DNA from 4 places in the Cupriavidus sp. GW821-FHT02F09 genome. Region 2 is predicted to be linked to each of the others. Evidence: predicted binding sites of a transcription regulator. Region 2 holds the regulator's gene; each other region holds the start of a gene.
The links. Region 2 encodes HrcA, which represses chaperone genes, less so after heat shock. Its sites were predicted from a motif close to TTAGCACTCNNNNNNNNNGAGTGCTAA; they were not measured.

Region 1 (7,867 bases), on a different contig from region 2:
GCCTGCGGTCCGCTAGCCTGGCGGCAGCGGCCCTGCCAAGGCTTTTTTTCGTTGCGCCGCAAGGCAACTCATAGCCCGCTATATATCTGGAAAAGGCTCGCAAAGTGCCTATAATTATGGTGCGTTGCACCAATTCGTCTGCTGCCATCCTACACCCTGCTGTGCAGGATGGAACCATGCCCCCTGTCAACCTGAGGTAAATCCATGTTGCCGTGTGAGCGATGCAAGCGCCAGGCCGGCAGGCCAGGACACCTGCCGCCGCACGAGGATCTGGAGGCCGCGGGCGTCAATGCGCGGGCCCAGGACGGCGCCGCCTATGCCTACCGCTGCCGCCAGTGCGGCTGCACGCTGGTGCTGCGTAGTCCCAGCCGGGAAGTGCCTGACTACTGGGCTCTGGAAGGCTGGGCGCCTTCCGCCTGAAGTTGGCGGGATACCGGCCCGTGCCCGGCGTGCCCGTTATTGTTCCCGCCACACCGCCGTGCCATCATTGCCTAGCCGCCTGTGACTTGCCTGGCCGCGCTGAATCCGACACCTCCCAAACGTAACGTCAGTAACGTCAGCAAATTCCCCGGATGGATTGGAGCGATATCAAGATCTTCCTGGCGATCGCCCGCGCCGGCACCCTGGGCGGCGCCGCGCGCGCGATCGGGCAGACCCAGCCGACCATGGGGCGCAGGTTGAAGGCGCTGGAGGATGCCGTCGGGCATGCCTTGTTCCAGCGCACCAGCGACGGCTACGTGCTGACCGATGAAGGGGCTGCCGTGCTCGCCCACGCGCAGCGTATCGAGGCAGAGGCGATTGCTTTCGAGCGCCAGCTGTCCGGCCAGGCAGGGGAGCTGGACGGCACGCTGCGGATCTCCTCGTCCGACTGGTTTGGCGTGCATATGCTGACCCCGGTGATCGCGGACTTTATCCGCGCCCATCCACGCGTCGCGGTGGAACTGGTCACCGATGCGCGCTTGCTCAGCCTGGCACGCCGCGAGGCGGACCTGGTCTTTCGCATCCGCGCGTTCGACGAGGCCGATATCGTGCAGCGCAAGCTGATGCACATGGACTACGCGCTCTACTCGGCGCCCGGCGTGGCACCGCCGCGCGCGGGCGATGGCGAGGGCCATGCCCTGCTGACGCTGGATGCGGGCTTCGCGGACCTGCCCGACGTGGCCTGGATGCGCAAGCAGCTGCCGAACGCCCGGGTGGCATTCGGCAGCAACAGCCGCGAGGCGCAGGCCAAGCTGTGCGCGGCCGGCGCGGGGCTGGCTGTCCTGCCCTGCGCGCTGGCCGAGCGCCTGGGCGGGCTGCAGGCCATCGAATTGGGCGAGGCGCCACCGGGGCGCGACGTCTGGGTGGGCTATCACCGCGACCTGCGCCGCCTGCGGCGGCTGCGCGCCTTCCTGGATGCAACCATCGAGCGCCTGGGCAATAGCGCAGACGCTTAGTCCCCGGCAATCTCCACCACCAGCTTGCCCTTGGCTGTGCCTGTCTCGATGGCGCGATGCGCATCGATGGCGCTGTCGAGCGTGAAGTGCCGCGCATCGAGCCGCACGAAGAGCTTGCCCGCATCGGCCAGCCGCGCCGCTTCGCGCAGGATCTCGCCGTGGTGCGCGCGGCCCTTGCCGGTGAGCATTGGCATCAGCGTGAACACGCCCGAATACGTGGCTGCGCGAAACGATAGCGGCGCCAGCGCGTGCACGCCCCAGCCAAGGCAGCTCACCACATGGCCGCCATAGGTGCGCGCCGCGAGGAACGCATTGTCCAGCACCGAGCCGCCCACCGTGTCGTAGACCACGTCGAAGCCCTCGCCCGCAGTGTATTGGTCGACATACTGCGCGACTGATGTCGCGGCATGGTCGATCGCGGTGGCGCCATAGCCTTCGATGATCGCCTTCTGCGCGGCCGAGCCCGTGGCATATACCTGCGCCCCGAGCGCGTGGGCGATCTGCACCGCGATATGCCCCACGCCGCCGGCGCCGCCATGCACCAGCACCTTCTGGCCAGGCTGCACGCGCGCCCGGTCGACCAGGCCTTCCCACGCGGTGATGAACACCAGCGGCAACGCGGCGGCTTCGCGCATCGACAGCGCGGCGGGCTTGCGCGCGAGCAGGTCGGCATCGACTGCCGCGTACTGCGCTAGCGATCCTTGCAGGCCACCCACGCCACCGGTCATGCCATAGACCTCGTCGCCGGGCGCGAAAGCCGTCACGCCCGCGCCCACGGCTTCGACCACGCCGGCCAGGTCCAGCCCCAGCACGGCGGGCAAGGGGTGGCGGGCGTGCCCCGCCTGGCCGGCGCGGATCTTGGTGTCGAGCGGGTTGACGCCGCTGGCCAGGATGCGCACCAGTACCTGGCCGGGGCCGGCCACTGGCCTGGGAAGCTGGACGGGCGTGAACGGCGCGCCCGCGGATTCGACGATGAGGGCCTGCATGGTGGGGTGGGACATGATGCGCTCCGGATGGGTTGGCGATGAACTAGCGAGGGGTTTGAGACGGGGTGGTGTGACCATTCTTGGCCAGGCCGGCGCGCTCGTAAATCAACGCTTCTGTACTCTTGCCATGCAGTTTTGAATGGGCTGGCTTCTTGTCACGTCGCCGTGGATGTGGGTGACGTTGAGCATTGTGCAGCAGGCGAAAGTGCCGCAGGCAACACCACGGGTGGTATACGATGATCCGACCCGGAGACATTGGACTGGTGATTCATGGGTAACTTTCATGTCGGCGAAATCCGTCCGGATTCCATCAGGACGCGAATAAAGATTTCGGCGCGCGGCCAGGCCCCATAACGATTTTCACGACTCCAGGGTAAACACGTATCAAGTCGTTGACTTGAAAACGCTACCCCCCGTCCCTATAATTAGCACTCGTTGGGCATGAGTGCTAACAGACCTCTCCCAGCGTACTAATTCTGCTGGCCGTCAGTGCTGGCGGTCATTTTTGTGAACCTGAAATCACTTTTTGTACCAAGGAGTCCGTATGAATCTGCGTCCTTTGCACGACCGCGTGATCGTGAAGCGTCTGGACAATGAAACCAAGACCGCTTCCGGCATCGTGATTCCCGACAACGCTGCCGAAAAGCCTGATCAAGGTGAAGTGCTCGCCGTGGGCCCCGGCAAGAAGGACGACAAGGGCGCTTCGATCGTCCTCGACGTCAAGGTGGGTGACCGCGTGCTGTTCGGCAAGTATGCCGGCCAGGCCGTGAAGGTGGATGGCCAGGAACTGCTGGTCATGCGCGAAGAAGACATCATGGCTGTGGTGAACAAGTAATCCACGCACCCCATTCGTACAGATTTAGGAGATTCAGAACATGGCAGCTAAAGACGTAGTATTCGGCGACGCCGCCCGTGCCAAGATGGTCGAAGGCGTGAACATCCTCGCCAACGCAGTCAAGGTTACCCTGGGCCCGAAGGGTCGTAACGTGGTGCTGGAGCGCAGCTTCGGCGGCCCGACCGTGACCAAGGACGGCGTGTCCGTGGCCAAGGAAATCGAGCTGAAGGACAAGCTGCAGAACATGGGCGCGCAAATGGTCAAGGAAGTGGCTTCCAAGACCAGCGACAACGCCGGTGACGGTACCACCACCGCAACTGTGCTGGCCCAGTCGATCGTGCGCGAAGGCATGAAGTACGTTGCCGCCGGCATGAACCCGATGGACCTGAAGCGCGGCATCGACAAGGCTGTGGTGAACGCGGTTGAAGAGCTGAAGAAGCTGACCAAGACCACCACCACCAGCAAGGAAATCGCGCAAGTTGGCTCGATCTCGGCCAACAGCGACGAAGTGATCGGCAAGCTGATCGCTGAAGCGATGGACAAGGTTGGCAAGGAAGGCGTGATCACCGTGGAAGACGGCAAGTCGCTGGCCGACGAGCTGGAAGTCGTGGAAGGCATGCAGTTCGACCGCGGCTACCTGTCGCCGTACTTCATCAACAACCCGGAAAAGCAAGTTGTCGCCCTGGACAACCCGTTCGTCCTGCTGTTCGACAAGAAGATCTCGAACATCCGTGACCTGCTGCCGGTGCTGGAACAAGTGGCAAAGTCGGGCCGCCCGCTGCTGATCATCGCTGAAGACGTCGAAGGCGAAGCCCTGGCGACCCTGGTGGTGAACAACATCCGTGGCATCCTGAAGACCGCTGCTGTCAAGGCTCCGGGCTTCGGCGACCGCCGCAAGGCCATGCTGGAAGACATCGCCATCCTGACCGGCGGTGCAGTGATCGCTGAAGAAATCGGCCTGACGCTGGAAAAGGCAACCCTGCAAGAACTGGGTCAAGCCAAGCGCATCGAAATCGGCAAGGAAAACACCATCATCATCGACGGCCACGGCGACGCAGCCTCGATCGAAGCACGCGTGAAGCAAATCCGTGCCCAGATCGAAGAAGCGACCTCGGACTACGACCGTGAAAAGCTGCAAGAACGCGTGGCCAAGCTGGCTGGCGGCGTTGCAGTGATCAAGGTTGGTGCAGCCACCGAAGTCGAAATGAAGGAAAAGAAGGCACGTGTGGAAGATGCACTGCACGCAACCCGTGCAGCCGTGGAAGAAGGCATTGTCCCCGGCGGCGGTGTGGCCCTGCTGCGCGCTCGCGCTGCCATCGCTAACCTGACCGGCGACAACGCTGACCAGAACGCTGGCATCAAGATCGTGCTGCGCGCCATGGAAGAGCCGCTGCGCCAGATCGTGCTGAACGCTGGCGAAGAAGCTTCGGTCGTCGTGGCCAAGGTTATCGCAGGCAACGGCAACTACGGCTACAACGCCGCCACCGGCGAGTACGGTGACCTGGTGGAAATGGGCGTGCTGGACCCGACCAAGGTGACCCGCACCGCGCTGCAGAACGCTGCTTCGGTCGCATCGCTGATGCTGACCACCGACTGCGCTGTTGCCGAACTGCCGAAGGATGACTCGGCTCCGGCAATGCCGGGCGGCATGGGCGGCATGGGCGGCATGGACGGCATGATGTAAATCTGCCGGCCTGCCAAACGGCAGCCTGCTGTACCCGCATCACCCGTAGTAGCAAAAACCCCCGCTGGCGCGAGCCGGCGGGGGTTTTTGTTTATGGGGCGACAGCACCGGCCGAAGGGGCGCCGTCGCGGGAAAGGCTTACAGCTCCACCGTGTAGCACCAGTCGAAGGCCGGGTTCTCCAGTTCGCCGGTCTTGCGGCGGATATAGCCGCGCGGGTTGCACACCACGCGCGCATCTTCCAGGCGGTAATCGAAGCCGGTATGCGTATGGCCGTGCACCCACAGGTCGGCCTGCGCGACCAGATCCGGCCTGCGCGAGATAAAGCCGGCGGAGACCAGATCGTGGGAGAAGCGCGGGTCGAGGCTGCCGAGATCCGGCGCATGGTGGGTCACCACCACCGTCTTGCCGGCAAAGGGCGTGGCGAGCTGCGCCGCCAGCCAGGCGCTGGCCGCTTCGTGCCGCGCCAGCGCGTCGGCCGTGGTGAAGCGGCGCCGCTGGCCCTCGCCATCCGCCACCTCGATCAGGCGGTGGTCGACCATCACGCCGGCGCAGGCCAGCATCGACTCCTCGCGCCGGTTGGCGCCAAACAGCGAGTAATCGGTCCACCAGGTGGTGCCGATCACGCGCACCGGCTCGCCTGCCAGGTTGTCGAAACAAGCCACCGCGTCATTGAGCACGCGCACATGCGGCGCCGCCCCGGCGGCCTCCGCCATCGCCGCGTCCACTTGCTCGAAGGCGCTCTCATAGTACTCGTGATTGCCCGGCACATAGACCACCGGCCCCGAAAAGGTGCGCGCGGCCCAGTCGACGCCGGCACGGCCATTGGCGATATCGCCGGCCAGCACCACCAGGTCGGCGGGGCAGTCGGGTATCGCCGCCGGTATGTCGTGTTCGAGGTGCAGATCGCTGAGGATGCGGATCTTCATGCTGGCTCCATGCGGTCCGTGCGCTGGCTCTAGGCGCGGATATGCATGGATTCTACATCGCGAACGTCAAAAGCCTGGTTGGCTTAGAAGATGCCCGGCAACACGCGAAAGCGTACCTTGTCCCGATATGCCACATACTCGGGATCGTCAGACAGAAGCTTCTCTTCGCGTGCGATACGAACCCCCTGTAGTACGAACTGCCCAGCATAGACGAGCACATTCTGCAGCCCAAAATTCGCAAGCAGGAAGCCGATGTCGGCGATGAGGTAGCCGAGATATATCGGATGCCGCACGACCCGGTATGCGCCGCTCGACACAATCCCGCGATTGGCCGGCAATAGTCCGAACGAGCATCGCAGCGACACCTTCGCGAAGATCTGCCATAAAAGCCCCGCAATCTGCAGACCGGCGCCGATCGCCTCGGGCAAGATCCGCACACCGGGTGCGAGCTGAATCGCAAGGAAATAGTAAGTGCCAAAGAGCGAGCAGAGCACGGCGACGGGGCTCCAGTCGCGCCGGGCCGGTACCCGTACTATCAGCGACAGACCAACTGTCAGGCACTCCGTCGCTACAATGAGCAGCAACGTGATGCGCGTTGGGTCAGCGAGCCAGTGCTCGACCGCCGCATAGGCGAAGGCAGCGAACAGAAATGCGGTGGCACTTCGTAGACATACTTCCATCGCCATTGCGCGAAGCCGCGTCATCGTCGGAACCGGTTCCTTTACAAGCTGCGCAGACTGAATGTCAAACATAGGGCCCCCTGAATGTCTTATTAGTGGATTTCTATCCCAAAGTCTCTTATTTTTCTTAGGTGGTGTGCCCCAATCCCCATGACCTCGCCTCGAGGGGAAGCTTGACGGCAATCGCTGCGTGCGCAGGCTAAGGATTGCGGTAATTAACGGCCATTTGCATTTGCAAAACTGGTTTGTCCCAACCGCCTCCGTCGCGGATTGTGTTCAAGTACGACACGAGCCACCGATGGTTGCCTTGTCTTCTAAATTCGTCGATGCTTCGCTGATACGGCTTCGGCCGTCGGGGAGGGGCACGGATTCTTCCAGCTCTTCCCTTAGCGCCCGAATCTCTCTTGCCAACAAGATGTTCACGAGCTTGAGGCGACGGTTTTCGCCTTCCCGCTTTTTCAGCGCCTTTCGCATCTCCGCCAGTTGCCGATGCAGAACCGGGATTTCGGTGTTTTGCTCAGTCATGATGGCTTCGCGACCATCTTTCAGGATTCCACGGATCTGCGCCGCCACCGCGGGATAGCGTTTGTGGATGGTGGCGTTGGAAACGCCCGCTTCTTCGGCAACGGCAGCGATACTTAGTCGCCGCGCACGGCCAATTCGCGTCGGAATGCCTTGGAGAATGCGGGCGATGGCGCTTTCAATCTCCTGTTTTGTGAATTCAGAGCCCACGGTGCGCCTCCACTAGTTCAATAGAGAATGCCGCCTGCCAAGTGTCAAAGAAACATGGTGCTTCCCTGATTATCTTTCTCATGCCTTGCCTCTGCGGGTCTCGGTCGTGGATGGGGAAAATGGAATCCAGTACTCTCTTCCATCCTCCTCGATCAGTTCTACCCGGCCAGGCGCGGCGGCACGTAAGCGCCGTAGTACGGCCCTACGCCACCGCCGCTGTTGGGTATCTTGTAGTTGCCAACGAAAGACCCAGAAATATATTTTGGAGTTCCGGTCCTGCTCACTGCCGTGATCTTGAACGCAGCAAAAGCAACTATGGGTTCCGACTGGCCGGGTACGACCTGACTCACCACTGGGATCGCCACGGTCTGGCCGATCAGCGGCTGAACAGCCTTATATACGCTGTCAGCAACCCCGTTATTCAGAAAAATAATATTTTGATTAATTGAGAGCGTGCTGGTATTGCCGGTTGATATCAGGCTGGTAACCGTGGACGCGCCAACCTGTCCGGTAGCATTGAAGGCAGTCCATTGTCCGTTATCGCAGGGGCCGTCAGTCGCGGAGCTGTAACTGTCATTAATATTGAA
Region 2 (7,867 bases):
CCAGCGGCTTGCCGCTAGCCTTCAGCCGTGCGTTGGCTACCGCCGCGGCAAACTGGCCCTGCCCATGCCAGCCGGTGGCCCGCCCCAGCTTCTTGCCCTTGTGGAAGAACATGAAGACCGGAATGCCGTGCAGGCCGAATCGCTTGCCCATATCCGGGTGCGCATAGACGTTGGCGTGCAGCCAGTGCAGCTCCAGCGCCCGCACCGGGTCTGGATTGGCCAGCATGGCTTTCTTGGCCATCTCGCAATTGAAGCAGTCCACTCCCCAGAAAAACACGCAGACCAGTGCATCGCCGGCGGCGGCGATAGCGCCATCAATGCCGGCGCCGTCCACCTCGCGCATGCCGAACACTTCGAAGGCGCGATGGTCGAGGTGCGCCGCCGGATCCACAGTGATGTCGGGCGTGACGGCATTGTCTGGCTTTGTGGACATAGACCTCTCCAGCAATGAAAAACGCCCGGGCCAGCGGCACCGGGCGTTGCTTGTGCCAGCCCGCCGGGCGGACCGCAAAGAGGTGGCGCTTACTTGGGTGCGGACACCGTGACCAGCGCCGGGCGCAGCACGCGATCGGCGATCGTGTAGCCGCGCTGCAGCACCGTGACCACGGTGTTCGGCTCCTGCGGGGCCGGCACCATCGAAATGGCCTGGTGGCGGTGCGGGTCGAACTTCTCGCCAACCGGGTTCAGCTCGACGATCTTGCCCTTCTCAAAGGCGCTGACGAGCTGGCGGGCGGTCAGTTCGACCCCTTCGCGCAGCTTGGCGATATCGCCCGACCCGTCGGCCAGTGCCGCCTGCAGGCTGTCCATCACGGGCAGCAGGTAGTCGGCAAAGGTCTCAATGGCGAATTTATGGGCCTTGGCGACGTCTTCCTGGGCACGGCGGCGGATGTTCTCGCCTTCCGCGGTAGCCCGCAGGAACATGTCGTAGTTCTCCTTGGCCTTGGCTTCAAGCGCGGCCAACTGGGCCGCCACGTCCACGGTGGCGGCGTTATCGGCCTGGCCGGCCGGGGCGGTGTTCAGCTCCTCGCTGGCTGGCGTGAGCGGCGGCGTGGTGGATGGCGTCTGCTTCTGTTCTTCCATGTCGATCCGTATCAAACAAAGGCGCGGCCTGTCTAGCGCAGGCCGCCGGGTGGTCAATCGGCAAATGTAGCCTGCAGTTGGTGGCAGGCCCCCGGATTTTCAAGTGCGCACCGCGACAGTGCAGTGAAATACAAGGTTACAAAGAGGGGTCTACGGAAATAGGGGTCATATTGCTTTGCTGCAGCGCACCCCCTAAGATGAAACCGTATAAAAATGACAAAAATAACGGGGTCGAAGATGCAACTCAAGTGGGGCCACTCTCGAAAGGTTAGCCATGCATAAGCTGCCTGTTCTGACGGTCTTCCTTCTCGCCGCATTATCGGTGATGACAGTCTTCATCTGCCTCTCCGGCGCCTTCACGCCGCGAGACACCGAATACGGCAGTGGCAAGGCGGTATTCAAACACTACATCATTCCCTACGTTCGCTGACCCAGCCGGGTGAGTCCGTACAGCTTGAATCGCCGTGCGCCTCACCCCCTGACGCCGTCGATCTGGCGGCGATCGCGCTTGGTCGGGCGCCCCTGCAGCTTCGATGCAGGCTCCACGTTAAGCCGCCGGTTCTCGGCGTCCGGCCGCCGGCGCGCCTCGCTGGCCTCGGTTTCCGCATAAAGCGTCTGGGCTACCGAGGCCGGGCCGCGTAAGCCCGCAATCCCTTTCACCACGACTTCCCAGCGTTGCTGGTGCGCCTCCAGGACGACGGTATCGCCCGGCTTGACCTCGCGCGAATTCTTGCACGCCTGGCCGTTGACCTGCACCTTGCCACGGTCCACCGCCTCGGCAGCCAGCGAGCGAGTCTTGAAGAAGCGCGCGCACCACAGCCATTTGTCGATGCGCAGGCGGGCATCGGCCTCGAAAGATACACTCATGTCATCACCCCCTTCCGTTGGGCAGCGCCGCGCTCATGCTGCGGCGCCGCGCGTCTGCGCGTGCGTGCGGCGGGCCTCCAGCTCATGCGGATGCGGCAGCCGCAGCGGCCAGCCCTGCAAGTGCTGCAAGCCGATCTCCGCCAGCCCGGCAATCCAGCTTTCCGAATCGTTGAGGCAGGGAATGTAGTGGAACACCTTGCCGCCTGCCACGTGGAACTCGGAGCGCCCTTCCATGGCGATCTCTTCCAGCGTCTCCAGGCAATCGGCCGGAAAGCCCGGGCAAAACACGTCTACCCGGCCGGTGCCGACCTTGCCGAGCTCCTGCAGGGTGGGCGCGGTATAGGGCTGCAGCCATTCCGCCTTGCCAAAGCGCGACTGAAAGGTAACCTGGTACTGCCCAGGCTGCAGGCCCAGCGCCTCGCCCAGCAGGCGCCCGGTCTTGAGGCACTCGCAATGGTAGGGATCGCCGAGCTCCAGCGTGCGGCGCGGTACGCCGTGAAACGACAGGATCAGCTTGTCGCCCCGCGCGAAATCCGGCGTGCCATGCTGCGCCCAGTATGCCCCCACCTGCTGGTGCAAGGCGGCAATATAGGCCGGATGGTCGTGGAAATGCTTGACCAGCCGCAGCTCCGGCTGGTTGCGCCACTGCTTGAGTACCCGGAACACCTCGTCGAAGCCCGTCGCCGTGGTGGTGCCGGAGTACTGCGGGTACAACGGCAGCAGCAGGATGCGCTCGGTCCCCTGGCGGCGCAGCGCTTCCAGCACCGAGCCGATCGAGGGATTGCCGTACCGCATGGCGCACGCCACCGTCACCTCATGGCCTTGCTGGTTCAGCAGCAGTTGCAAGGCGTGAGCCTGGCGCTCGGTGTGCACCAGCAGCGGGGAACCCGTCATATGCGCCTCCCGCAGCCAGATCGACTCATACTTCATCGCCGAGGCGCGCGAGCGCAGTGGCACGATGATGCCGTACAGCAGCGGCAGCCACGCCGCGCGTGGGATCTCCACGACGCGCGGGTCGGACAGGAACTGCTTGAGGTAGCTGCCGACCGCCTTCGGCGTTGGCGCATCCGGGGTGCCAAGGTTGATCAGCAGGATGGCCGTGCGCGGCGCCTGGCCATGCTGGTAGGCCGGTTCAGGGGTGAGCGTCATGTAATTTCCGGTGTGGCGGGGCGGCGCGGGCACAGGGCGCGCGGCCGCCAGGTCTCGCCGAGCTTACAGGATGAGGGGAACAGGCAGTTTGTGAGACCGGGCCGGGCCAACACTAGTTCTGGCTGAGCGCGCTGGACAACAAGCGCGCGGTGATGTCGACAATCGGGATCACCCGCTCGTAGGCCATGCGGGTCGGCCCGATCACCCCGAGCGTGCCGACGATCTGGCCGTCGACTTCGTAGGGCGCGGTAATGACCGCCATGTCTTCGAGCGGCACCAGCTTGCTCTCGCCGCCGATGAAGATCTGCACGCCCTGGGCGTGGCTGGAGACATCGAGCAGCTTGAGCAGGCCGGTCTTGTGCTCGAACACGTCGAACAGGCGGCGCAGCTTTTCCATGCTGGAGGACAGGTCTTCCACCTCCAGCAGCTTGCGCTCGCCCGAGATGAAGACGTGGTCGTCCTCCCCCTCGGCCATGGCATTGCTGCCCGCCTCCACCGCGGCCTGCATCAGTTGCGACATATCCATGCGCAGCGCCTGCAGCTCGCCGCGCAGGTGGTCGCGCACATTGTCGAAGCTCATGCCGGCAAAGTGCGAGTTGATGAAATTGGCGGCTTCGACCAGCTGGGACGGGGTGTATGGCAGCTCGGTCTGGATGATGCGGTTCTGCACGTCGCCCTCGGGGGTGACGATGATCAGCAGGATGCGCTTGTCCGAAAGCCGCATGAACTCGACCTGGCGGAACGCCTGGGCGCGCCTGGGGGTCATCACCACACCGGCGAACTGCGACAGGTTGGACAAGGTGTGCGCCGCCGACGTGATCATCCGCTGCGGCCCGAGCTGCTGGCCGTGCAGCTGGCCCCGGATCTTGCCGGTCAGCTCCGCCAGGTTGAGCGCGCCATCCAGCGGCTGGGCGGTCAGCATGGTATCCACGAACAGCCGGTAGCCGCGCGGCGTGGGGATACGCCCGGCCGAGGTATGCGGGCTGGCAATGAACCCCATTTCCTCCAGGTCGGACATCACATTGCGGATGGTGGCCGGAGACAGGTCGAGCCCCGAGTACTTCGACAAGGTCCGTGAGCCCACGGGCTGCCCCTCGGCGATGTAGCGCTCGATGAGGGTTTTGAGAAGCGTTTTCGCACGTTCATCCATGATGTTCCTGATTTTACGCAAGTTTTCACCATTCGGGCGGCTCATCGGCGATCCGGCCCGGCGCCAAGCGCCCTCCTGCTGACAATGGTCACGGCGGTATGGTCTAATCCCGGCATGTCTTCGCTCCCCAAGCCCGGCGCCGCGCGCGCCCCATTTCGCACCGTCGCCCTGATCGGCAGGTACGCCACAGCCGGCATCGAGGGCCCGCTGGAAGAGCTGGCCGCCTGTATCCTCAGGAACGGCCAGGATGTGGTGTTCGAGCGAGACACTGCCCTGGCCACCGGGCTGACCGACTATCCGGCACTGGCGCCCGACGAGATCGGCAAGCATGCCGATGTGGCGGTGGTGCTCGGCGGCGACGGCACCCTGCTGGGCCTGGCGCGCCAGCTGGCCGGCTACCCGGTGCCGCTGATCGGCGTGAACCACGGGCGCCTTGGCTTCATGACCGACATCCCCTTGCAGGACGTGCACTCGGTGCTGCCCGACATGCTGGCGGGCCGCTACGAGTCCGAGACCCGCATGCTGCTGGAGTCCCAGGTGGTGCGCGACGATGGCGTGATCTTCTCCGCGCTGGCCTTCAACGACGTCGTGGTCAACCGTTCCGGCATTTCAGGCATGGTCGAGCTGGCGGTGTCGGTGGACGGCCACTTCATGTACAACCAGCGCTCCGATGGCCTGATCGTCTCCACGCCGACCGGCTCGACCGCCTATGCGCTGTCGGCGGGTGGCCCGATCCTGCACCCGACCCTGTCGGGCCTAGTGCTGGTGCCGATTGCCCCGCATGCGCTGTCCAACCGCCCGATCGTGCTGCCGCACGACGCCGAAGTGTCGATCGAGGTCGCCACGGCGCGTGACGCCAGCGTGAACTTCGACATGCAGTCGCTAACCTCGCTCTTGCCCGGCGACCGCATCGTGGTGCGGCGCTCGGCCAAGACCGTCAACCTGCTGCACCCGATCGGCTACAACTATTACGCCACGCTGCGCAAGAAGCTGCACTGGCATGAGTACCCGAGCGAAGACAACCGGCTCTGATCCGCCCCGGCCCGCACCGATCCGGCCCAGATCCGTCCCCTGACATCACCCAGCCCCGACCCGTCGACCACGATGCTGCGCAGCCTGTCCATCCGCGATTTCGTCATTGTCGATACCCTCGATCTCGACTTCTCCCCGGGCTTCACCGTCTTCACCGGCGAGACCGGCGCCGGCAAGTCGATCCTGATCGATGCGCTGGCCCTGGTGCTGGGTGAGCGCGCCGACGCCGGCGTGGTCCGCGAAGGCGCCGCCCGGGCCAGCATCAGCGCCACCTTTTCCACCCCGGCCGGGCTCGACGCCTGGCTGGCCGAACACGATCTCACCGGCGACGAAGGCACGGTGCTGCTGCGCCGCACGGTAGACGCCAGCGGGCGCGGCAAGGCCTTTATCAATGGCGCCGCCGCCACGCTGGGCCAGCTGCGCGACATCGGCGACCGCCTGGTCGATATCCACGGCCAGCATGCCCATCAGCTGCTGCTGCGCCCCGACGCCCAGCGCCTGCTGCTTGATGCCCATGCCGGGCTCACCGCGCAGGCCGGCGCGGTAGCCGAAGCCTGGCGCTCGTGGCGCGCGTGCGTGCGCCAGCGCGAAACCGTCGAGCACCGCTCGCGCGAGATGCAGCTGGAACGCGAGCGTCTCGAATGGCAGGTCGGCGAGCTCGAGAAGCTCGCGCCGCAACCCGGCGAATGGGAAGACATCCAGGCCGAGTACAACCGGCTGTCGCACGCCGCCGGGCTGATCGAGGGCAGCCGCGCCGCGCTCGAGGCGCTGTCCGAGGCCGATGGCTCGGTGCTGTCCGGGCTGAACAGCGTGGTGCAGCGCCTGCGGCAGATGGCTGACGTCGACCCCGCGCTGGGCGACGTACTGGCGGCGCTGGACCCGGCGCTGGTCCAGGTCGAGGAGGCCGCTCACTCGCTCAACCGCTACGTCGACCGGATCGACCTGGACCCCGAACGCTTGCAGGTGGTGGAGGCGCGCATGCAGGCGCTGCACACCACCGCGCGCAAGTACCGGATGCCGCCCGAGCAGCTGCCGGACGAACTGATGGCGCGCCGCCAGCAACTGGACGATCTCCAGTCCGCGCAGGACCTGAACAAGGCGATGGCGCGCGAAGCCGCGGCCCGCGCCGCCTACCTCACCATCGCCCAGCACCTCGGCGCTGCCCGCAAGGTGGCGGCCGAAAGCCTGTCGGCCGCCGTGACGGATGCCATGCAGGGCCTGTCCATGGCGGGCGGCAGTTTCGCGGTGGCGCTGCACCCGCTCGACGAAGGGCAGAGCCACGGCCTGGAACAGGTCGAATTCCTGGTGGCAGGCCATGCCGGCGTCAGCGCGCGCCCCTTGGCCAAAGTGGCGTCGGGCGGCGAACTGGCCCGGATCAGCCTGGCGATTTCCGTCATTACCAGCGAGGCCGCGCCCACCCCCACCCTGATCTTCGACGAAGTCGACACCGGCATCGGCGGCGCGGTGGCCGAGGTGGTAGGCCGCCGCCTGCAGGAACTCGGCCGCGCCCGCCAGGTGTTGTGCGTGACCCACCTGCCGCAGGTGGCCGCCCAGGCCGGCGCCCACCTGCTGGTCAGCAAGGAGACCAGCCAGCGCGATGGCACAGGCTCGGTCACCCGCTCGCGCATCCGCGCCCTCGACCCCGCCGGCCGCGTGGTCGAAACCGCACGCATGCTGGGTGGGACCACGGTGACGCCCACCACAGTGCAACACGCCGAGGAGATGCTCGCGCAAGGCCTGCGCGGCACCACCGGCACGGCCCGGGAGGCGCGCCGCTCGCGGCGCAGCGCAGGCTGATCGCCTGCGCCCTGGCCCGTAACCATTCAGGAGTTTCCCCATGTCACTCGGCAAACAGCCACACTCCCGCTCACTGGCTCGCCCTCTGCGGATCACCGCCGCCTGCGGCCTGCTGGCCTTGCTGGCCCTGACCGCTTGCCAGGCGCAACAGCGCCCGTCGGCGCCACCGCTCAACAGCATCAGCGCCGATCGCGCCGTAGGCGACATCATGGTGCGCTTCTCCGCGCCGCCCGTCACCGTGTCCGAAGACGCCGATCGCTTGCTGGCGTCGATTGCCGGGCCGATCCGCTTCGTCGTCAAGCGGCCCATGTCGGGCGGCGTGTGGCTGGTCACCGCGATCTCCGCGTCGGCCGATGCCACGATCGACCAGGCGCTTGCCACGCTGCGCGGCACCCCCCGCATCGAGCTGGCCGAGCCTGACCGCGTGCTCAAGCCGAACCGCACCCAGCCCATTGGCCGCGACATGCCGGCGAGCTGATTCCGGCGGCGACCCGATTCCTGTCGTCGGAATCCATGACTTGGACGTTGAAGGTTGAAAGCTGAAGGTGGAAGGTTGAAAGCTGAAGGTGGAAGGTTGAATGCTGTAACCGCGGTCAGTCCGAAGCGGCATCAACGGGAGAAGGCAGACATGCAGGCAAAGCGTCAATTCCAATCTGGCGAAACGCGGCGCGTGGCGCCCCATGTCGCCCTGCTGCTGGCGCTGGGCGCCGCCCTCTGGCTGGGTGCGCCGGCCGCAGCCAGCGCAGCCCCCGACCCCGCCGCGCGCCCCGCGCCGCACTACACCGGCAACTT
Region 3 (7,867 bases), on a different contig from region 2:
GGCGTGCTGATCATCACGCTGATGGTGCTGGCCTGGGTCAAGCGGCGCGAACTCAAGCAGTCGCCCTGGTTCGCCACCGGGGTGCTGCTGCTGGTGTGCGTGCAGGGCGCATTCGGGGCCTTTACGGTCACACTCAAGCTGCAGCCCATCATCGTGGTCACGCACCTGATGCTCGGCATGAGCCTGCTGGCAGCGTTGATCTGGCTGGGCTCGCGCAACGATCCACCCTTGCGGGTGGCGCCGCAGGCGGCCGGGCTGCGCTGGCCGGCGCGCATCGCGCTAGCCTTGCTGGTGCTGCAGATCTTCCTGGGCGGCTGGGTGAGCACTAACTATGCTGTGCTGGCGTGTACCGACTTTCCGCTGTGCAACGGCCAGCTCGTGCCGGACATGGACTTCCACCACGGCTTTACGCTGTGGCGCCAGCTCGGCATGACCGCCGACGGCGACTACATCCCGCACTCGGCCCTGGTGGCGATCCATTGGGTGCATCGCGGCTTCGCTTTCGTCGTGCTGGCTTTCCTGGCCTGGTTTGGGCTGCAGGCACGCCGCCATGGTGGCCTCACGCGCAGCGCGGGCTGGTTGCTGGGCTTTCTCGCGCTGCAACTGGCCACAGGTCTGTCGAACATCGTGTTCGACTGGCCGCTGGGTGCCGCGGTGGCGCATAACGGCGGCGCGGCGGTCTTGCTGCTGCTCCTGGTTCGCCTCAACTACAATATAGGGCTCGCGGCCCGGTCCGCTGACATTGCTACCGACGTGCCGGCCGCCGCGCGCGCCACATGAAAGACAAGAACTCTCCAGTGGTTACAGCTACCCACACACATCCCCTCGGGCGGGTTCGCCACCTGATCCGCCAGTACGCCGCCCTGACCAAGCCGCGGGTGACGCAGCTTGCCGTCTTCTGCGCCATCATCGGCATGTTCCTCGCCACGCCCGGCATGGTGCCGTGGCCGGTGCTGATCGGCGGTGCCGCCGGCATCTGGCTGTTGGCAGGTGCCGCTTTCGCCATCAACTGCCTGGTGGAGCAGAAGGTTGATGCGCTGATGCGCCGCACCGCGTGGCGCCCGTCGGCCACCGGCGAGATCACCACCATCCAGACGCTGGTGTTCTCCGCCGTGCTGGGTGGGGCAGGGATGTGGCTGCTGCACGTCTACACCAACGACCTGACCATGTGGCTGACCGTGGCCACCTTCGTGGGCTACGCCGTGGTGTACACCATCCTGCTCAAGCCGGCCACGCCGCAGAACATCGTCATCGGCGGCCTGTCCGGCGCCATGCCGCCGGCGCTTGGCTGGGCGGCGGTCGCGGGCGACCTGCCGGCGGAAGCCTGGTTCCTGGTGCTGATCATCTTCACGTGGACGCCGCCGCACTTCTGGGCCCTGGCCCTGTATCGCCGCGCCGACTACGCCAAGTCCGGCCTGCCGATGCTGCCGGTGACGCACGGCGAGCGCTTCACGCTGCTGCATATCCTGCTGTACACGCTGATCATGATCGCGGCCACGCTGCTGCCTTTTGTGTACGGCATGTGCGGCTATATCTACCTGGCGGCCGCGCTGATCCTGGGGGGCGGGTTCCTGGCCTACTCGTGGAAGATGTATCGCAACTACTCGGATGCGCTGGCGCAACGCACCTTCCGCTTCTCGATCCTGTATCTCTCGCTGCTGTTCGCCGCGCTGCTGGTCGATCACTACTTCAAATTCCTGCCGCAGGCCTGAGCGGGGCGCGCAGGCTTGCGGCATCTTGTCGCGGCCTGCGCGCGTGGCGGCCACGATCGGCGATACTGCGTGTCATCTGTTAATGTGACCTTGTCGCGCCTAGCCGCCTGCCGGGCGGCGCCGGCTCGCCAACACCACCCGAACTCGCATGCCAAACCATTTCCCTTCAGGCTTTCTCCCCACCTTCGCGGCCTTCCGCCGGTTTTGCCTGCTGGCCCTGTGCGCGCTGCTGCTGGCGGCATGCGGCCAGCAGAAGGCTTCCTTCAAGAACGTCGATATCACCGGCGGCAGCGAGTTCGGCAAGGACTTCGTCCTTACCGACCACAACGGCAAGGTGCGCTCCATTGGCGACTTCAAGGGCAAGGCGGTAGTGATGTTCTTCGGCTATACGCATTGCCCTGACGTGTGCCCGACCACCATGGCCGAGCTCAAGGCGGTGATGGAACAACTGGGACCGGACGCCGACAAGGTGCAGGTGTTGTTCGTTACGGTGGATCCGGAGCGTGATACGCAGGCGCTGCTGGCGCAGTATGTGCCGGCCTTCGATCCGCGCTTCCTGGGCATGCGCCCGGCCGACGATGCCGCGCTGCAGAAGGTTGCGAAGGACTTCAAGGTGTTCTACGCCAAGGTGCCGGGCACGTCCCCGAATAACTACACCATGGATCACTCGGCGGGCAGCTATGTGTTCGACCCGAGCGGCAAGCTGCGCCTGTTTATCCGCCACGGCCAGGGGCCGGAGCCGATCGTGCACGACCTCAAGCAACTGCTGTCCTGATGCTGTCATGAGGCGGGCCGCCGGCGCGAAGCCGGCAGGCAAAATAAAACAGGGCCGGTCGCGAGACCGGCCCTGTTCTACTTTTGGTGCGCTTAAGCCTTAGGCAAAGGCCTGCAGCGCACCCTTCATCTTCTTCATCGCCGCGGTTTCGATCTGGCGGATGCGTTCGGCGGAAACGCCGAATTCGTCAGCCAGTTCGTGCAGCGTGGAGCCGCCCGAGCCGTCGTCGTTGACCTGCAGCCAGCGCGCCTCGATGATGCGGCGGCTACGGTCGTCGAGCTTGGACAGCGCTTCTTCCAGGCCTTGCACCTGCAGGCGGTCGTGGCGCTGCGCCTCGATCACGCGGGTGGGCTCGTTGTGGTTGTCGGCCAGGTAGGCGATGGGCGCGAAATCCTCTTCGCCATCGTCGATCTGCCCTTCGAGCGCCAGGTCGCCGCCCGACAGGCGGGTTTCCATCTCCATCACTTCTTCCGGCTTGACGTTCAGCTCGCGCGCAACCGCGTCGATCTGTTCCGGCGTGAAGGTATGGGCACCTTGCTTGTGGCTGCGCAGGTTGAAGAACAGCTTGCGCTGAGCCTTGGTGGTAGCCACCTTGACCATGCGCCAGTTCTTCAGCACGTATTCGTGGATCTCGGCCTTGATCCAGTGCATCGCATAAGACACCAGCCGCACGCCCTGATCCGGGTCGAAGCGCTTCACGGCCTTCATCAGGCCGATATTGCCTTCCTGAATCAGGTCTGCATGGGGCAGGCCATAGCCGAGGTACTGGCGGGCGATGGACACCACCAGGCGCAGGTGCGACAGCACCATGCGGCGCGCCGCATCGACGGAGTCGTGCTCGCGCAACTCGCGCGCGAGCCGCTGCTCTTCCTCGGGGGTAAGCAGGGGAATACGGTGGACAGCCTGGATATAGCTGTCGATATTTCCCAGCGTTCCGGGAAAGGTCAGCGCAAACGTCCCGGCGCCTTGTGGCACCGCAGGCAGACGGTTGGTCATTTGGGTTTGGTCAGCAGATAGGACTGCGTTCACTCGATGGCTCCTTTCGCATCCGGCGGGTGGGTTGCCCGCGTGTGCGGCCCTTTTCGGGGTCTCGCACTGCATTGCAACACATATTAGCACTCAAGCCGGGGGACTGCTAAGTTGGAGTGCCAATAGGGTTGATAGTTCCTGATAATCGAATGGTTCTTCTACATAGTATTTTATTCCGACATCTTGCAGGATGTGACGAGGCCACTATCTCACGCGGGTACGCGAACGATCCGACAGTGGTTAGAGGGCTGATGCCCCTGCCGGTTCTGTCGCCAGTTGAGATGCTGTGTTTCGCTAGCAGCTACACTCTTTTCATTTGTCTCAGTGGCGCTGAGCGTCAGCATCGACCAAATCGGGGAATATCATGTCTGCTATCGAGCACTTGCTAAAGCCGCACACCCGTGACCTCGGCGACTTTGCCGTGAGCCGTCTGCTGCCCGCCGCGGCAACCCAGACTGTCGGCCCATTCATCTTCTTCGACCACATGGGCCCGGTGGCCATGCCGCCAGGGGAAGGCGCCGATGTGCGCCCGCATCCCCACATCGGCCTGGCCACGGTCACCTACCTGTTCGAGGGCGAGATCCTGCACCACGACAGCCTCGGCAGCAAACAGGTCATCAGGCCGGGCGACGTGAACTGGATGACGGCTGGCAGCGGCATTGCGCACTCGGAGCGCTCGCCCCAGTCCGCCCGCGATGCCGGGCCGCGCCTGCACGGCATCCAGACCTGGGTGGCGCTGCCCAAGGAGCACGAGAACGTCGAGCCGTCCTTTCATCACCATCCGGCCGCGACGCTGCCCAAGCTGGAGCGCCCTGGCGTACGCATGACGGTGATTGCGGGCGATGCATTCGGCGCCGAGGCGCCGGTGAAGGTGTTTAGCCGCACGCTCTACGTGGCCATTGAGCTCGAGGCGGGCGCCAGCCTGGAGATTCCGGCGGAGCACGCCGAGCGCGGCATCTACCCGGTGGACGGCACCATCGCCCTGGACGGCGAAGTGTTGCCCGAGCGGCACCTGGCGGTGCTGGTGCCGGGCCAGCCGGTGACGTTGACGGCGCAGGTGGCGTCGCGCGTGATGCTGCTCGGCGGCGACCCGACCGATGGCCATCGCTTTATTTTCTGGAATTTCGTTGCCAGCACCAAGGAAGCGATCGAAGCAGCCTCCCAGCGCTGGGAAGATGACCAGTTCCCGCGCGTGCCGGGCGAGAACGATCGCATTCCGCTTCCACAGCGCAAGCGCTAAAGGCGCCTGCCTGGCGGGCGACGCTCAGACCGGGCTGGCCCAGGCCACGCGCGTGCCTTGCTGCAGGCAGTCGCGGATGGCGTCGATCTGCGTGGCGATCGGGGCAGGCACAGGCGCCTCGCCGTCCAGCACGAGGCGGATCCAGGCCGCGGTCTGGTCCACGTCACTGCCGGGCGGCAATTCCGGTACTTCAACGATAGAGCCCGACGTCGGGTCGACCAAGGTGCGTTGATGCCCGTCGTGCAGCCAGTCGATGCGGCTGTTGCGCCGGGCGTCCGCCACCACCTCGCCCTCTGTGCCTCGCGCCAGCAGCACATTGGCGGGCTCGCGCGAGAAATAATCGGTCAGGGTTTCGCGGTACTCGGGGTGGGTGTAGCTATACAGCCGCAGCGCCTCGGCCGGGCCGTGCGCGCCCACAGGCTGCAACATCTTGACCACCGTATGCGCAGAGTTGCGCAAGCCGATCTGCATGCGCTTGTCCAGCATCCGGGCCAGCGCCGGCGACAGCACGTCGATCGGCAGCACTGCCAGCGGGCCGGGCTGGGCATCCCTGCCGCGCAACTGGGATTCGGCCTGCGCCACGGAGCTGCAAGGCACGATGCCCAGCGCCTCGAACAGCGAGATGCTGGTGACGCGCCCGTTGAACTGGCGGGAGCCGTGCACCAGTACCGGAATGCCCTCGCGCGCCAGCAGCAACGCCAGCAGTGGCACCAGGTTAGGCTGTTTGCGCGCGCCGTTATAGCTGGGGATTGACACCACGACGCGGTCCGCCGGGCCGGCCAGCGGCAGGCAATGCGCGTGCGCGGCATCGAGCATCCCGGCCAGCTCGTGCGGGGCCTCGCCCTTGATGCGATAGGCCATCAGCACCGCGCCCAGCTCGATATCGGCCACGCGGCCTGCCAGCATGGCATCGAACAGCGCCTGGGCATCTTCGCGCGGCAGCGCGCGCGCGCCGTTGACGCCCCGGCCGATTTCCTTGATGTACTTCGCGGCAGCGAAAGCAGGGGCGGCGGGGGCCGCGGGGGAGGTAGGCGTGGTGGTCATGGCGGGTTGGGACTATGTGGTTTGAAGTCCATGATAGCGGAGCGGGCCGGCCGTGCCCATGACAGCCGCAATGCCGGCTCGGCTTCGCCCCTGGCGCGGCAGTGGCAGGCCCGTCATCGCCCCCGCTCAGGCGGCTTCCTTCAGGGCGGGATTGCGCTGCTTGCGGTACAGGAAGTCCAGCACTGCCGTGCGGCATGCGTGGTAATCCTTGTCCTCGGCCAACGCCATGCGCTCGCGTGGCCGCGGCAGGTCCACCTTCAGCACTTCGCCGATGGTGGCCGCGGGGCCGTTGGTCATCATGACGATGCGGTCGGCCAGCAGCACCGCTTCATCCACGTCGTGGGTCACCATCACCACCGTGCTGCGCGTCTTCGCCACGATCTTGATCAGTTCGTCCTGCAGGTGCGCGCGGGTGAGCGCGTCCAGCGCGCCGAAGGGTTCGTCCATCAGCAGCACTTTGGGCTCCATGGCCAGCGCCCGGGCGATGCCCACGCGCTGCTTCATGCCGCCCGAGATCTCCTGCGGATACTTGGCTTCGGCATGCGTCAGGCCAACCAAGGCCAGCGTGTCGTGCGTGCGGGCCTTCAGTTGCGCCTTGCTCTCGCTGGCGCCGAACACGCGCTCCACGCCAAGATAGACATTGTCGAAACAGGTCAGCCAGGGTAGCAGCGAATGGTTCTGGAACACCACCGCCCGATCCGGGCCGGGGCCGGCGATCTCGCGCTCGGCGCAGATCAGCGCGCCGGCGCTGGGCCGGTCCAGCCCGGCCAGCAGGTTAAGCAAGGTGGACTTGCCGCAGCCCGAATGGCCGATCAGCGTAATGAACTCGCCGCTGGCGATGGTCAGGTTGACATCGCGCAGGGCGACGAACGGCCCCTTCTTGGTCTTGAAGGTCTGCCCGACATTCTCGATACGGACGAACTTTTCCATGAGCTTCTCCTTGGGCGCCAGGGCGCGGGTAGCGACTTGGCGTCTTTGCGACTTAGCGTCTTAGTTGCCGTAGCTGAAGCGCTTGGCCAGGCTGAGCAGCGCATATTCGAGCAGCAGCCCGACCACACCGATGATGAAGATCGCGATAACGATGTGTTCCACCTTCAGGTTGTTCCACTCGTCCCACAGCCAGAAGCCGATGCCGGTGCCGCCAGTGAGCATTTCCGCGGCCACGATCACCAGCCAGGCGGTACCGATGGACAGCCGCACGCCGGTGAGCATGTACGGCAGCACGGCGGGCAGCAGCACGCGGGTGAACACCTTCCATTCGGAAAGGTCGAGCACGCGCGCCACATTCAGGTAGTCCTGCGGCACGCGGGTCACGCCCACCGCGGTATTGATCACCATCGGCCAGATCGAGCAGATGAAGATGGCCCAGATCGCCGCCGGGTTTGCCGACTTGAACAGCAGCAGGCCAATGGGCAGCCAAGCCAGCGGCGAGACCGGGCGCAGCAGGCTGATGATGGGCGCCATCATCGCGTTGAGAAAGGCGAAGCGGCCCAGCGCGAAGCCGGCCGGGATGCCGATCAATGCGGCCAGCCCGAAGCCCGCCGCCACGCGCGCCAGCGACGCCAGCACGTTCCAGCCGATGCCCTGGTCATTGGGGCCGTTGCGGTAGAACGGGTCGGCGAACAGCGGCACGGCGGCATGCCAGGTGGCGGCCGGCGTAGGGATGGCGGGGATCATGGTGGCGATGCCGTGCCACATCAGCAGGAACAGCGCAAAGCCCGCGACGGGCGGCATCACCTTGAGCACCACGGCGGTGATGGCGTCGCGCCGCGCCGCGCGGCGGGCCTCGGTTTGCGCGGCGAGCGCGCGGAGCTGGGCGCGTTCATGGGCTTGCGTGTCGCCAACCACGGCTAGCTCGGCGGTGATGCCGGCATCGGCGGGGGCGGCTTGGTTGGCGGCATGCGGGGCCGGCTGGGCTAGTGCATTCACGTCAGGCTCCTTCGGTAGCCGGCGTGTCGCCACGCCGGCGTTCAAGCGGCAATCAAAATCGGAATCACGCCGGGGCGCGTGCGCTTCAGGCCTTGATCTTGAAACCGTCGGCGTAGGCCTTGGGGTCCTTGCTAGCGT
Region 4 (7,867 bases), on a different contig from region 2:
GTCGCCACGCGCGCCGCGGCGCCATCGTCGCGGACCACCTCCCACATGCGCGGCGCCAGGCCCAGCCAGGGCACGAAGCCCGCCACCAGCAATGGCACGAAGTACCAGACCGGCCCGCCGCGCGAGTGCACCGTCGAGGTGTAGCGCTGCCAGTGCTCGTGGATGAAGAAGAAATTCGGGAATTCGGGGTTGCGCGCCGACACCAGCCAGAACCAGGGCACCGTGACGATCAGCATCAGCCCGATGCCGGAGATCAGGTGCAGGCGCCGCCACAGGCCGAAGTCGCGCGAGATCAGGGTGTAAATCACCAGCACCAGCCCGGGCAGGGCGATGCCTACCAGTCCCTTGCTCAGGATCGCCACGCCCATGGCCACCCAGCAGGCCCACATCCAGTAGCGGCGGGCCGCAGGCGTTGCGTCGGGATGCTGTGCCACCAGCATGAAGGCCAGCACGCAGGCCATGGCGCCGGACAGCGTCATGTCCAGCGAGTTGAAGTGCGAGGCCACGCTCCACATCGGCGCGGCCACCAGCACCAGGCCGGTCAGCAGGCCAGCGCGAATGCCGTACCAGCGCGTTGCCGCAAACATCGACGCGATGAGGCCAACCATGCCGGACAGCGCCACGCACAGCCGGGCCTGCCAGTCGCCGACGCCGAACAAGGTATACGACAGCGCCGTCACCCACATATGGAAAGGCGGCTTCTCGAAGTACTTGAGCGCGTTATAGCGGATCGTTACCCAGTCCCCGCTGGCGAACATCTCGCGCGAGATCTCGGCGTAGCGGCCTTCATCGGAGCTGAGCAGGTGGCGCAAATCAAGCGTGCCGAACCACAGCAGCAGGATCAGCAGGCCGGCGAGCAGCCACAGGGCTGTCGGCAGGCCGGCCACCCGCCGGGCGAAGAACGCAGGGGAGCGAGAGTCGGATTGGGGATGCATCGGAGCTCCGGATAAGAATGAAGTCTAGCCATGCACGACCGGCGTTGCCTTTCACGCACCGCTTTGCGCCGGGAATACCACGGCCACCGTGAGCCCGCGGCCCGCCGGGCCGTCCTCCAGCAACACCGTGGCGCCATGGCGCGCGGCAATGCTCTGCACGATCGCCAGGCCCAGTCCGCTGCCATGCGCGTCGCTGGCGTCGCCGCGATGAAAGCGGCGGAACACATTGTCGCGCTCGGCCGGCGCGATGCCCGGGCCGCTGTCGCTCACGCCCAGCATGGGCGCGCCGTTGCGCCATTCGATGCGCAGGTCGACCCGGCCGCCCGGGCTGGTGTATCGGATCGCGTTGTCGGCGAGGTTGCGCAGCAGGATGAAGAGATCGCCGCCCACGCCGCGCACCCGGCATTCGGGCGCGCTCGCGTCCAGGCCGAGGTCCACATCCTTGGCTTCGGCCATAGGCAGCAGCTCGCGCACCACCTGCACCGCCACATCGCGCAAGCGCACGTCGGCGAGCGGGGCCTGGGTGGCAGGGGCGCCGTCTTCGCTGCGTGCCAGCGTCAGCAACTGCGCCACCAGGTGGGTGGTGCGGTCCAGGCGCTCGCCCAGCTTGGCGAGCGCCAGTTTCTGCTTGTCTTCGCTGTCGGCGCGCAGGGCCAGCTGCAGTTGCAGCTTGAGCGCGGTGAGCGGCGTGCGCAGTTCGTGCGCGGCGTCGGCGACAAAGGCGCGCTGGGTGTCCATGGATTGCTGCAGGCGGGCCAGCAGGGCATTGAGGGCTTCCACCACCGGCACCAGTTCCGGCGGCCAGCCGTGCGCGTCCAGCGGCGCCAGGGTGTTTGCCGAGCGGCTGCCGACCGCGCGCGCGATCTCCTCGACCGGGCGCAGCGAGCGCCTGACCACCAGGTGGATCAGCAAGCCAAGCACTGGCACCAGCGCCAGGATGGGCAGCAGCGCGCCAAGCGACAGCGAGGCCGCCAGCTTGCGGCGAAACACCACCGATTGTGCGGCCTGCACATAGCGGTCCCCGGCGAGCACGCCGTAGATGCGCCATTCGCTGCCGTGCGCCTGCAGGTCATGAAATCCCGGCAGGTCCGCGCGCGGCAGCGTGACCGGGTGCGAGGCGTAGATCTGGCGGCCCTGCACATCCCAGGCCTGCACCACGATCTCCTCGTCAAGTTCGCTGCCGTTCAGCGGCGGCGTGGCGTCGCGCTCCAGATGTGTCGGCAACATGCGTGCCGCTTGCTGCAGTTGCGCATCGAAGACCTCGTTGGCTTCGCGGCGCACCTTGAAATAGGCGGCCGCGCCTGCCACCAGGGCGCATGCGAGCATGGCCCCGAGCAGGCCAGCCAGCAACTGGGCGCGGATCGTTCTCATGCCGGGCCGCCCAGCTTGTAGCCGACACCGCGCACATTGCGGATAAAGTCGGCGCCAAGCTTCTTGCGCAGCGCATGGATATGGACTTCCACTGTATTGCTGCTGATTTCCTCATTCATGTTGTAGACCGCCTCGCGCAGGCGCTCGTGGGTCACAACGTGGCCCGGCTGCTCCATCAGGGCCTGCAGCACCATGAACTCGCGCATCGACAGCGCCACGATCTCGCCGTCGCAGCGTACCTCGCGCGTGGCGGGGTCCAGGCGCACCGGGCCATGCGCCAGCTCGGTGCTGACGCGCCCGGCACTACGGCGCAGCAAGGCCCGGATGCGCGCGAACAGCTCGTCGAGGTCGAACGGCTTGACCATGTAATCGTCGGCGCCGGCATCCAGGCCGCGCACGCGGTCGGCGGTGGCGTCGCGCGCGGTCAGGATCAGCACCGGCAGCGCCAGCCCGCGGGCGCGCAGTTGCCGCAGCACCGCCTCGCCGGAGCGGCCGGGCAGGCCAAGGTCGAGCAGCACGGCGTCGTAGGTGCCGGGCGCATTGGCGGCCAGCGCGGCATCGGCGAGGCGGCCATCCCTGACCCAGTCGACCGCGTAGCCTTCGGCCCGCAGGCCTTCCTCTACGCTTTCGCCGATCATCGGGTCGTCTTCCACCAGCAGCAGGCGCATGGCATGGATTCCTTTGTTGGTGATGAGTGGGTGCCTTGGGGTCAACGGCGTTGCAGCCGGTCCAGGCGCAAGCGGTGGCGGTGGTCGGTCAGGCGCCGGACCGCCAGCGTGGCGGCCAGGATCACGCCCAGCATGCTGCCACCGGCAAGCAGGAACATCAGCAGGATCTGGTACCGGGCCGCGGCGATCGGGTCCATCCCGGCCAGGATCTGGCCGGTCATGATGCCTGGCATGGTGATGATGCCGGCCGCCGCCATGGTGTTCATGGTGGGCAGCATGCCGCTGCGCACCGCCTGGCGCACGATCACGCGCAGCGCCGCCTGGCGGTCGTCGCCAAGCGCCAGGCGTGCATCGATGGCGGCGCGCTGGTGCCAGACCGCGGTAAAGGCGCCATTGAGCGCCAGGCTCGCGGCGTTCATCACATTGCCCAGGATGATGCCGGCCAGCGGGATCGCGTGGCGGGCGTCGTACCAGGGCGTCGGGCGCAAGGCCGTGGTCAGCGCCAGCACGGTCACCAGCAGCGTCGGCAGGCTCACGGCGGCGGCGCCGATCAGCGCGTGCCAGGGCCCTGCCAGGCGGCGCTCCTGCCGGCTGCCCACCTCGCGGGCGGCTGCCGCGATCATGGCCGCAACCGTCAACGCGGTCACCAGCGGCGACGACAAGCCAAACACCGTGCGCAGCACCAGGCCGACCAGCAGCAGTTGCACCACCATGCGGCCCGCGGCCCAGAGCAGGCTGCGGTGCACGTCCAGCGACATCACCAGCGAGGCGCCCGCGCCGGCTAGCACCAGCAGGCTGGCCAGCGCCAGGTCATAGGCTGTGAGCGGGATCGGGCTCATGCCGGCACCGCTTCCAGCCCGGCGGCGCCGAGGCGATAGTGCCGGTCCTGCAGGCGTGCCGCCTGCGCGGGATTGTGCGAGACGATCAGCAGCCCCAGCCCCTGTGCCTTGCAGTCGTGCAGCAGCGCTTCGACGGCCAGCGTGGTCTCGGCGTCCAGCGCGGAGGTTGGCTCATCCAGTAGCAGGAAGCGCGGACGGCGCACCAGCGCGCGGATCAGCGCGAGGCGCTGGCGCTCGCCGGTGGACAGGCGGCTCACGGGCGCCTGCAGGATGTCCGCGGGCAAGCGCAGCCGCGCCAGCAGCGCCTGGGCAGCCGGCACGTCCGTCATATGTTCAAGCACGTCGTCGCCCCACCAGCCGGACTCGGCCGCCACGTGCATGACCTGGCGCCGCCAGGCCGGACCGCTCATGCTCTCGCGCGGGGACTGGCCTAGCCGGACCTGCCCGCGATTGGGATCGAGATCGGCAATCATGCGCAATAGCAGGCTCTTGCCCGCGCCGGACGCGCCGGACAGGATCACGCAACTGCCGGGCGCGACGGTGAGGCTGAACGGCCCGCGGCCGGCGCCTTCGAGGCCGCTGATGTCCAGGCTGGCGTCGGCACCGCGCGTTGACGGCAGGGCGCCAACGGTGGCAAGGGGCGGCATCGTGTCAGCCGTTGTCATGGGTTGAGCCATCCGCGTGCGATGGGGTAGGCCAGCAGGTGCCGGTAAAGCTGCTCCGCGCGCACCGTGACAGCAGCAAGCAGCGGGCGCGTGAAGGCAGACGTAGCCACGGCCGCGCAGCATGCCGCTATCGCAAATGCGCCGACGATGTCCAGTGGAAAGTGTACGCCGAGGAAGACGCGGGCCCAGCCCGTTAGTGCCGCGGCTACCAGCAAGCCGGTACCGCTCAGGCGCTGGGCCCTGCCGGGCGCGCGCAGCAGGACGAAGGCCAGCGTGGCCAGCAGCGTGACGTGGTCGCTCGGGAAGGAGGGGTCGGCGGCATGCGCCAGGTAGGTATGCCCGACGCCCGCCATGAAGGGCCGCGGCATCGGCAGCAGCAGGCCGAACAGGGTCGAGCAGAGCCCGCCCAGCGCCACGGCCGCCAGTGCGCTCGCCACCATCTGGCGCTCACCCGGCCGCGCGCGCAGCCAGCCCGCGGCCAGCACCAGCGGCGCGGCTGCGATCAGTCCCTCGGCAAGGAAAGCGGGCACCCAGAGGCCGGCGCCAGACAGCCCAGCGGGGGCGTTCAGGCGCTGGAACAGCGTGAGGTTCAGGGCAAGGAGCGTCGACATCGGGAACGTTGGATTCTGGCGATGCGGCAAGGATAGTGCACAGCGGCTTAAGAAACGCTTAAGGCTGGCCGGCTGGCCGGCTGGCCGTGCCCGGCCCGCTCCATGCCGACGTCGTGGACCCGGGTAAATCATGCGGGTCGCGCAAGGCAGCGTGGGTGGGAACCCGATGTGCTCGCCACGTCAGGCGCGCTGTCAGGCGCGCATTCTAAGCAAATGCGAAACGATCAGTTGGCCGCGCATGGCGGTGCTTTCTATACTCAGCACTCACCGGCATCGAGTGCTGATTGCCAGCCCGCAGTGCCACCGTCGGCACTGGCATCCGCCGCCAACGAACTTCTCTCTTCCTTTCCTTCTGGAGCCAGCATGAGCCTTCGCCCACTGCACGACCGCGTTCTCGTCAAACGGTCCGACAACGAAACCCGCACGCAATCCGGCATCGTCATTCCCGACAGCGCCGCCGAAAAGCCGGACCAGGGCGAGGTGATCGCCGTCGGCCCGGGCCGGCGCAACGAAGCCGGCGAACGCATTGCACTGGACCTGCGCGCGGGCGACCGGGTGCTGTTCGGCAAGTATGCAGGCCAGGCGGTGAAGGTCGACGGCGACGAACTCCTGGTGCTGCGCGAGGAAGACATCCTGGCGGTGGTCGAGCGCTGAATCGCCGCGTGTCCGCCAGCATCGATCCAGTGTTTCCCGAACGAACCCGACAATCAAGACAGGACAGACAGCAATGGCAGCAAAAGATGTAGTGTTCAGCGACGTGGCCCGCGCCAAGGTGGTCGAAGGCGTCAATATTCTCGCCAATGCGGTCAAGGTGACGCTGGGCCCCAAGGGCCGCAACGTGGTGCTGGAGCGCAGCTTCGGCAGCCCTACCGTGACCAAGGACGGCGTCTCCGTGGCCAAGGAGATCGAGCTCAAGGACAAGCTGCAGAACATCGGCGCGCAGCTGGTCAAGGAGGTCGCTTCCCGCACCAGCGATAACGCCGGCGACGGCACCACCACCGCTACCGTACTGGCGCAGGCCATCGTGCGGGAGGGCGTCAAGTACGTCGCGGCCGGGCTCAATCCGCAGGACCTGAAGCGCGGCATCGACAAGGCGGTGACGGCGGCCATTGAGGAGCTGCGCCGCATCAGCAAGCCCACCACCACCAGCCGCGAGATCGCGCAGGTCGGCACCATCTCCGCCAACGGCGAAAGCGCCATCGGCGAGCGTATCGCCCAGGCCATCGACCGGGTCGGCAAGGAAGGCGTGATCACGGTGGAAGACGGCAAGTCGCTGGAAGACGAGCTCGAAGTGGTGGAGGGCATGCAGTTCGACCGTGGCTACCTGTCGCCGTATTTCATCAACAACCCCGACAAGCAGGTGGCGGTGCTCGAGCAACCCTACCTGCTGCTGGTGGACAAGAAGATCTCCAGCATCCGCGACCTGCTGCCCGTGCTGGAGCAGGTGGCCAAGGCCGGACGTCCGCTGCTGATCGTGGCCGAGGACGTGGAGGGCGAGGCACTCGCCACGCTGGTGGTCAACAATATCCGCGGCATCCTGAAGGCCGCCGCGGTCAAGGCCCCCGGCTTTGGCGACCGCCGCAAGGCACTGCTGGAAGACATCGCGATCCTGACCAGCGGCCAGGTGGTGTCGGAAGAGGTCGGGCTGTCTCTGGAAAAGATCGCGCTGGAGCAACTGGGCCAGGCGGGGCGCGTGGAAATCGGCAAGGAGAACACCATCATCATCGATGGCGCCGGCGACGCCGCGCAGATCCAGGCGCGGGTCAAGCGTATCCGCACCCAGATCGACGAGGCCAGCTCCGACTATGACCGCGAGAAGCTGCAGGAGCGCGTGGCCAAACTGGCCGGCGGGGTGGCGGTGCTCAAGGTCGGCGGCGCCACGGAAGTCGAGGTCAAGGAGAAGAAAGCCCGCGTGGAAGACGCGCTGCACGCCACGCGTGCCGCGGTGGAAGAGGGCATCGTGGCCGGCGGCGGCGTAGCGCTGATTCGTGCGCGCCAGGCCATCAAGGATCTGACGGGCATCAACCCGGACCAGCAGGCAGGCATCAAGATCGTGCTGCGGGCACTGGAGGAGCCGTTGCGCCAGATTGTTGCCAACGCCGGCGAAGAGGCCAGCGTGGTGGTAGCGCGCGTGGCCGAAGGGACGGGCAATTTTGGCTACAACGCGGCGACGGGAGAATATGGTGACCTGGTGGAAGGTGGTGTGGTTGACCCGACCAAGGTCACACGCACCGCTTTGCAGAATGCCGCTTCGGTGGCAGGCCTGATCCTTACCACGGATGCTGCGATCGTCGAACTGCCGAAGGATGAGGGACAGCTCGGCGCGCAGGGCGCGGCTGGCGGAGGCGGCGGACTGGATTTCTGAGGCCGTTGGATGAAGACGCGTCCGGCAAGGCATGAACGAAGGGGGTCCCGCAAGCGGGGCCCCCTTCGCTTTGCATGCATCGCCGCTGCGCATTCGGGCTGGAGCAGCACCAATCTTCGGCACCCTCTGCAGGGTCCTGGCGGGGATGCAAAGCTCGCATGCCTATATGCGTTTCGCGTGTCTATATATAGACGAAATTCATCCTTCGACGGCCAATTCCGTTGCGCTATCGTGAGGGGCTTGTAAGCGCTTGCCTAAGACGGCTGCGGTGGCAACGCCCCCCATCTCCACGCAGTTGCATCAGCAACAGCAGATCAGCAGTGTGCTCTGGGAGAACGGCGCGGATCCGTGCCAGGAATGGCGCACAGGCAAAGAACATGGCAATTCACGCGGGCTTGCTTCTTGCCTGATGC

Region 1: the regulator HrcA is predicted to act here: its motif matches at 2,848-2,874, upstream of groES (co-chaperone GroES).
Region 3: the regulator HrcA is predicted to act here: its motif matches at 3,600-3,626, upstream of rpoH (RNA polymerase sigma factor RpoH).
Region 4: the regulator HrcA is predicted to act here: its motif matches at 5,347-5,373, upstream of groES (co-chaperone GroES).

The regions. Positions count from the first base shown of each region.
Region 1 is NZ_JBWKVH010000059.1:19,908-27,774, reverse strand. Features, by position in the region: gene AC07XB_RS35505 (hypothetical protein) at 205-420, shown strand; gene AC07XB_RS35500 (LysR family transcriptional regulator) at 573-1,436, shown strand; gene AC07XB_RS35495 (zinc-dependent alcohol dehydrogenase family protein) at 1,433-2,437, opposite strand; gene groES (co-chaperone GroES) at 2,967-3,257, shown strand; gene groL (chaperonin GroEL) at 3,298-4,941, shown strand; gene AC07XB_RS35480 (metallophosphoesterase) at 5,080-5,868, opposite strand; gene AC07XB_RS35475 (methyltransferase family protein) at 5,952-6,620, opposite strand; gene AC07XB_RS35470 (hypothetical protein) at 6,825-7,280, opposite strand; gene AC07XB_RS35465 (pilus assembly protein TadG-related protein) at 7,439-7,867, opposite strand, start outside.
Region 2 is NZ_JBWKVH010000016.1:33,329-41,195, reverse strand. Features, by position in the region: gene AC07XB_RS19165 (thioredoxin family protein) at 1-433, opposite strand, end outside; gene grpE (nucleotide exchange factor GrpE) at 523-1,080, opposite strand; gene AC07XB_RS19155 (hypothetical protein) at 1,355-1,510, shown strand; gene AC07XB_RS19150 (RNA-binding S4 domain-containing protein) at 1,552-1,947, opposite strand; gene hemH (ferrochelatase) at 1,981-3,096, opposite strand; gene hrcA (heat-inducible transcriptional repressor HrcA) at 3,209-4,246, opposite strand; gene AC07XB_RS19135 (NAD kinase) at 4,361-5,278, shown strand; gene recN (DNA repair protein RecN) at 5,351-7,075, shown strand; gene AC07XB_RS19125 (hypothetical protein) at 7,116-7,553, shown strand; gene AC07XB_RS19120 (S8 family peptidase) at 7,704-7,867, shown strand, end outside.
Region 3 is NZ_JBWKVH010000008.1:71,896-79,762, forward strand. Features, by position in the region: gene AC07XB_RS11915 (COX15/CtaA family protein) at 1-780, shown strand, start outside; gene AC07XB_RS11920 (heme o synthase) at 777-1,712, shown strand; gene AC07XB_RS11925 (SCO family protein) at 1,861-2,487, shown strand; gene rpoH (RNA polymerase sigma factor RpoH) at 2,587-3,483, opposite strand; gene AC07XB_RS11935 (pirin family protein) at 3,881-4,756, shown strand; gene ybiB (DNA-binding protein YbiB) at 4,781-5,800, opposite strand; gene AC07XB_RS11945 (ABC transporter ATP-binding protein) at 5,927-6,730, opposite strand; gene ntrB (nitrate ABC transporter permease) at 6,791-7,648, opposite strand; gene AC07XB_RS11955 (CmpA/NrtA family ABC transporter substrate-binding protein) at 7,815-7,867, opposite strand, start outside.
Region 4 is NZ_JBWKVH010000003.1:106,363-114,229, forward strand. Features, by position in the region: gene AC07XB_RS04990 (glycosyltransferase family 39 protein) at 1-935, opposite strand, end outside; gene AC07XB_RS04995 (ATP-binding protein) at 987-2,306, opposite strand; gene AC07XB_RS05000 (response regulator) at 2,303-2,974, opposite strand; gene AC07XB_RS05005 (ABC transporter permease) at 3,016-3,813, opposite strand; gene AC07XB_RS05010 (ABC transporter ATP-binding protein) at 3,810-4,478, opposite strand; gene AC07XB_RS05015 (undecaprenyl-diphosphatase) at 4,475-5,089, opposite strand; gene groES (co-chaperone GroES) at 5,453-5,743, shown strand; gene groL (chaperonin GroEL) at 5,817-7,454, shown strand.